Regions from separate parts of the Clostridium sp. MF28 genome, predicted to be linked through region 2. Evidence: riboswitches for the same ligand, from Rfam matches in the RefSeq annotation. Region 2 holds a riboswitch; the other holds the start of a gene.
The links. A riboswitch is a leader RNA that binds a small molecule or an ion and turns the genes downstream of it on or off. The one in region 2 is predicted to bind FMN.
Positions count from the first base shown of each region.

Region 1 (3,391 bases), 890 kb from region 2:
TGCATGTATCGAAAATAATTCTGATTTTATTGTTTCTCCTTGTATAGATGAAGATGTAATTGCTTATGCAAATCAAAGAAAAGCATTAATAATTCCAGGATTAATGACAATGTCAGAGTTAAATAAGGCTTACAAATTAGGTTTAAGATTTATCAAAGTATTCCCAGGCAATGTTGTTGGAAAGGCATTTATAGGGGCAGCAAAATCAATATTCCCAGACCTTAGCGTTATGCCTACTGGAGGAGTAAACAAAGATAATATAAGTGAATGGATACAAGCAGGAGCAGATTGTAGCGGTATAGGTAGTGATTTAAATAAAGTTTATAAAAGCAACGGTGTTACAGGTGTAAAAGAATATTGCGCAGATGTTATAAGTAAAGTTAAAAATTTATAATTTTCAGTAAAGATTTAAAGCACTTAATTTTATTGATTAAGTGCTTTAAATCTTTTTTTATTAATGATTTTCTGAGCTATTTATAAAATAGTTATGTTAAAAGGCGGATTGTTTTAGAAAGCAACAGATACTATTAATATTATTTAAAATGTAGGGTTAAATAATATCAATGTGCAATTTATATTTAGAAATTTATCTATTGAATAAAAGACTAAGTGTAGTGACTTTATATTAAAAAAATGATATATTAATAAAAAATGAACCGAGTATGATTAAAATAATGAGTAGAAAGAAGGTATTATACATGTATGAAATGAAGGAAGAATACAAAATCGGAATTGATCAGATTGATGAGCAACACAAAAAGCTTTTTGAATTAGCAGATCAAGCTTATACGCTGTTAAAAGATGAATTTGCAATTGATAAGTATGATAAGATAATACATATTATGGACGAACTGAAGGATTATACAATTTTTCATTTTAAATCAGAAGAAGAATATATGAAAAGTATAAACTATAAAAGACTCTTTACTCAAAAGATTGAGCATGATAAATTTATTAAAAGTCTTGAAGAAATCGATTATAAAAATATTGATGAAAATCAAGATGAAAGTTTAATAAAACTTTTGAATTTTTTAAATGATTGGTTAACAGAGCATATATTAAAAACCGATAAGCTTATAGGAGAATAATATAATTATAATAAAACGTTTAAATTTTTATTATAATTATTTTGCGGTGAGGGTGAGATATAGAAATCTTACTCTTTTTTTATTAAAAATTTAGAAATGTAAAAAGTGCTCAAATAGATGTTGCAAAGTATTGATTAAAGTTATATAATAAAGAAAATAAAATATATATCTTCAGGGCAGGGTGTAAATCCCTACCGGCGGTATAGCCCGCGAGCTTTTAAGAAAGCAGATTCGGTGTAACTCCGAGGCCGACAGTATAGTCTGGATGAAAGAAGGTAACCTATTAGGAATTGAAAGTTGATCTATTATTACTTGCTGAATGTATGCCCTGATGTATTTTACATCAGGGCTTTTTGTTTTTTTATTAAGTATTGCAAATAGTTCAGGAGTAACTAATGTACTAAGAATACTTTGGCACTAAATTCCTAATAAGCTACACCAAGAAGATAATCTTTTGGGAGGCAAAGAATATGAATGAAAAAACAAGTAAATTAATCAAAATCTCTTTATTATCAGCAATTGCAATTATACTTATGTATTTTGATTTTCCAATAATACCTGCGTTTCCATGGCTTAAGATAGATCTAAGTGATGTACCAGCATTGTTGGGTGCTTTTGGATTTGGTCCTGTAGCAGGGGTGATAATAGAATTAATAAAAAATCTTTTGGTTCCATTAATCAGAGGAAGTCAAACAGGTTTTGTTGGAGAGACAGCAAACTTCTTGTTTGGAGCAGCATTAATTTTACCAGCATCATTTATCTACTATAGAAATAAGAATAAGAAAAATGCAATATTAGGAATGATAATAGGTGGAATTGCAATGGAGGCAATGGGAATCGTGGGTAACATATATTTATTATTGCCAGCTTATGGGATGAAGATGCCAGCGGATATGTTACAGAATTATGTTTGGGCATTACTAGCTTTCAATGGAGTAAAGGCGGTTATGGTGTCGGTATTAACATATATTCTATACAAAAAAGTATCTGTTTCAATTTTTAAGGTTGAACCAAACTTTGGCAGTTCAGAAAATAAGACAAAAATTGTATAATTTTAAAATAATATAAGCAGAAAAAGCTGTAACAAAATAATTCGAATTTTGTTACAGCTTTTTATTGTATATTGGTTGGTATATAAATTTAATGTTATATATAAACATTAATATTAAATTGATTTTTAACATGATTATTAAATAAGCTAAAGATGATTACTCATTTAATATCAGATCAAATTTTAATAGCAACTATTCACATAAAGACGAGTGCTTTCTCCTTTTAAATTTTATAATTTAGATTTAATTTGGCATAATGGTTATAATAATATATAAATAATTAACGTTAAACAGATAGATATATTATAGTTTTTATATGTATTAATATTTATTGTTCAAAAGGTTATAAAATAAATTCATATGATAGAAAATTAAAATTAATTAATAATAATTATTGATTAATAATGAATTATTTGGTATTATATATATAGAAAATATTTAAACACTAAAAAAGATATTTAATGATCAAGTGAATATAAAAAAATGAGATTACAATAATTTATGATAGTATGTGAAATGCAACAAGATAGATGGCTAAATGTATATCATAAGGAATAACAAGTAATAATAGAGAGAGGTAGTAGTTAAATTATTAACTCTGCAAGAAGTCACAAAAATGATATAATTATAGAAACTTTTAAACTAAAGATCGTTCTAATTAGCTCATCGCAATAAATGCAGAAGCGCTTAATTGATATATATTTTACAAGATGATAAATTAATATAGTAAGATATGTATTTATTAATATTTAATTATCAAATCTAAGGGAGGTTTTTTTATGGAAAAATATATTTGTACAGTATGTGGTTATATTTATGATGAGGCAGCAGGTGATCCAGATAATGGAGTTGCACCAGGAACAAAATTTGAAGATATCCCAGACGATTGGGTTTGCCCATTATGTGGAGTTCCAAAATCAGATTTTGAAAAAGAACAATAGTAGATATTGTTTTAATTTAAATTTGACTATATAATTATTTTAGAAAATTTATAAATAAGAATAAAATATTTAAAAACAATAGATATAAGGGGCTATCAAAATAATTTTATTATATTTTGAAAGTCCCTTATAATATATTTAGATTAATTATTTACCACAAGGTCCTAAATAATAAAAAATGGGAGAATGCATAGATATGTTTACAGAAGAGAGACTAAACGAAATATTAAATATTCTAAATACATATGGAAAAGTTAAAGTTAAGGATTTAAGCAAAAAGTTTAATGTGACAGAAGATTGTATTAGAAAA
Region 1 is NZ_CP014331.1:3,956,028-3,959,418, forward strand. It holds gene AXY43_RS17425 (bifunctional 4-hydroxy-2-oxoglutarate aldolase/2-dehydro-3-deoxy-phosphogluconate aldolase) at 1-394, shown strand, start outside; gene AXY43_RS17430 (bacteriohemerythrin) at 699-1,088, shown strand; FMN riboswitch at 1,252-1,369, shown strand; gene AXY43_RS17435 (ECF transporter S component) at 1,559-2,140, shown strand; gene rd (rubredoxin) at 2,920-3,081, shown strand; gene AXY43_RS17445 (DeoR/GlpR family DNA-binding transcription regulator) at 3,278-3,391, shown strand, end outside.
Region 1: linked by a shared signal. The riboswitch ahead of AXY43_RS17435 (ECF transporter S component) and the one ahead of ribD (bifunctional diaminohydroxyphosphoribosylaminopyrimidine deaminase/5-amino-6-(5-phosphoribosylamino)uracil reductase RibD) in region 2 are both predicted to bind FMN.

Region 2 (3,391 bases):
ATTTGTTAAAGATTTTTATAAAGGAGCTATAAGAAGAAATGCAAGAATTATCTAACGGAATAGCTAGCAAGTATGAAGAAATAATTGAAAAAATAAAGAGTTTTTCAGATGAATATCTCAATGAAGATTATAAGAATATTTGTGTTCTAGCAACAGAAACTTTATTTTTGAATTATGAAGAACAATTTAAAAAGGGGAAGAGCTTTTCATGGGGAGCAGGAATAGTGCATGCTATAGGAACTGCAAATAACTTATTTGATTCAAAAGAAAAGCCATATATTAAAGTTGCTGACTTATATAAGGAGTTTGGTGTTAGTAGTAGTACAGGCTCTAGTAAATCAAAGGAAGTAAAAAGCTTATTAGATATATCAAAAGATAATAATAAATGGATAATAGGCGAAAATAAGGATGCAGAAGCTTCAGAAGGTACTATGCTAAAAGCTAAAGAAGAAGTTGCATTAACTATGAATGATAAAATAGAAGAGGATAAAGCTGTTAAGGATGAAACAAAAGTTCCTTTTAAATTTGCTGTCCATAAAGATTATATAATGGCTCAAAGAACTATTGAGTATGCATGGAGACAAAAGAATTATAAAAATAAAGCAAAATATGCAAAAGAAGCATTAGAAGTATATGAAGATTGTGCGGATGCATATATAATATTATCAAAAGATTCTAGTTTAAATAATAATCAGAGGACAGAACTTCTAGAAAAAGCAGTTAACGCAGCGAAGAATTTATTAAGAATAGATGATTTGAAAAATGCACCGGCAGAGCTTCTTAGATTAAAGATAGCGAGGCAACTTTTCGGAGCTAAGTATAGTTTAGCGATTCATTTATGGGAAATTGGTGAAAAAGAAGCTGCAATAGAGAATGCTTTAGAAATCCTAGAGTATGATGAGAAAGATGAATTAGTGGTTAGAAGTTTAGTAGTTAATTGGCTTTTAATTGAGGAGAGATATGAACAACTAAAAAGCCTGCTAGAAAAATATGAAAAAGATAATTTGGCAGCTATACATTATAGTAGAGTAGCGTTATTATATAAGATTAATGAAATTAAAGCGGCAGAAAGTGCTTTAAGAAGAGCATATAAGAGAAACCCGCATGTTATACCATACATATTAAAACAAAAAAGAGTTTCAAGTACCTTGCCTAATTTAATTAGATTTGGAAGCGAGGAAGAAGCTATGAAATATGCTAGCTTAGGTTTAGACATTTGGAATGATCCTAAGATGCTTCAATGGATTAAAGAAAAGAAGAAAGAATTCGATATCATAAATTTTAGCTAATCACTTTACAAAGATAAAACTTCATGATATCATAGTTATTGTAAATTAAATAAAGAAATCTTCGGGGTTGGGTGAAATTCCCTATCGGCGGTACAGCCCGCGAGCTTTAAAAAGCAGATTCGGTTAGATTCCGAAGCCGACAGTAAAGTCTGGATGAAAGAAGAGAGTAATGTTATAAATTATATTTAAAATTAAAGTTTTAAATGTTATTTGTTCGTATTTAAGTACCCTGAATTTATTAGAATTCAGGGTTTTTTTATTACAATATATTTTTAAGTTTGAAATTGTATAAGATTGATAGAACTGGCTTAAAATATATGCTGTAATATATAGGATAAATTTTAAAATTTTACTTGTATATATAAATAATCATTACAATTTTTTAAAACTCCGAGGATTTGAATCCCGGAGTTTCTTTATTATTCATTAAATTATAATTCAACTAAGTATTTATAAGATTATATTATAGGAAATAGTATGAAAAATTGGAGATGATTAGTTTTGGATGAGAAGTACATGGAGATAGCTTTAGAATTAGCTAAAAGAGGAATAGGTAAAGTAAATCCTAACCCACTAGTTGGAGCCGTTATAGTTAAAGACAATGAGATAATAGGAGAAGGTTATCATGAGTGCTATGGAGAAGCTCATGCAGAAAGAAATGCAGTGAAAAATGCAACAAAATCTGTGGAGGAAAGTACAATTTACGTCACACTAGAACCTTGTGCTCATTATGGAAAGACACCCCCATGCGTAGATTTATAATTGAAAAAAAGTTTAAAAGAGTAGTAATAGGTATGTTAGATCCCAATGAGCTAGTTTCTGGAAAAAGTGTGGAAAAGTTAAAACAGCATGGGATTGAAGTTGTAGTAGGTATTAAAGAAAACGAATGTAAAGAATTGAATGAGATTTTTATAAAGTATATAACATCAAAGATTCCATTTGTCATTTTGAAAAGTGGAATGTCTATTGATGGGAAGATAGCAACTTATAGTGGAGAATCAAAATGGATTACATCTAAAGAATCTAGAGAAGATTCACAACACTTAAGAAATAGGTTTCATTCGATTATGGTAGGTGTAAACACGGTAATTGAAGATAATCCTGAACTCACATGCAGAATCAACGATGGAAAGAAGTTAATCAGGATTATTGTAGATAGTAATCTTAGAATCCCACTAGAGTCTAAAGTTCTCACAAATAGTGATAAAGCTGCAATAGTAGTAACTACTTTAAAATCAGATAAAGAAAAGAAAAAGAAATTAAGATCTATGGGCATTAAAGTTATAGAAGTGGCAGATAAAGATAATAGAGTTAATCTGAAAGAGCTGGTTAAGAGGGTTGGAGAAGAAGGAATAGATTCAATACTTATAGAAGGTGGAGGAACTTTAAATTTTTCTGCATTAGAAGAGAGAATTGTAGATAAAGTAAGATTTTATATAGCACCTAAGATAATAGGTGGACAAAGCAGCAGAAATAGTATAGCAGGAAAAGGCTTCTTTAAATTAGATGATGCAGTTAGATTAGAGGACATTAATTATAGAACGATTGGAGAGGACTTAGTACTAGAAGGTTATGTTGCTAAATAAGAGATGAAAGATATAAGGAGGAGAAGATGTTTACTGGAATTATTGAAGAAGTTGGCGTGTTAGAGAAATTTAGCACAGGTAATGGCTTTGGAGTTATGGAAATCAAGTGTAGTGAAGTTTTAAAGGAAACTAGAGTCGGAGATAGTATAGCCACCAATGGAGTTTGCTTAACAGTAAAAGAAAAATATTCAGATTCTTTTAAAGCAGAAGTGATGGGCGAAACTTTAGAGAAAAGTAACTTAGGAAATTTAAAGGCTGGAGATAAAGTAAACCTTGAAAGGGCATTGAGATTAAGCGATAGGCTTGGTGGTCATATTGTAAGTGGACATATAGATGGTGTTGGAAAAATAGTTTCCATAAAAGAAGAAAGTAATGGAACTTGGTTTACTATATCTGCACCTGAGGAGGTACTAAGATACATTATATATAAAGGATCAATTGGAATAGATGGAATAAGCTTAACTGTTGCTTATGTTGATGATGAAGTATTTAAGGTTTCTGTTATACCTCATACTA
Region 2 is NZ_CP014331.1:4,846,285-4,849,675, forward strand. It holds gene AXY43_RS21300 (DUF6398 domain-containing protein) at 39-1,289, shown strand; FMN riboswitch at 1,343-1,458, shown strand; partial or broken gene ribD (bifunctional diaminohydroxyphosphoribosylaminopyrimidine deaminase/5-amino-6-(5-phosphoribosylamino)uracil reductase RibD) at 1,791-2,875, shown strand; gene AXY43_RS21310 (riboflavin synthase) at 2,902-3,391, shown strand, end outside.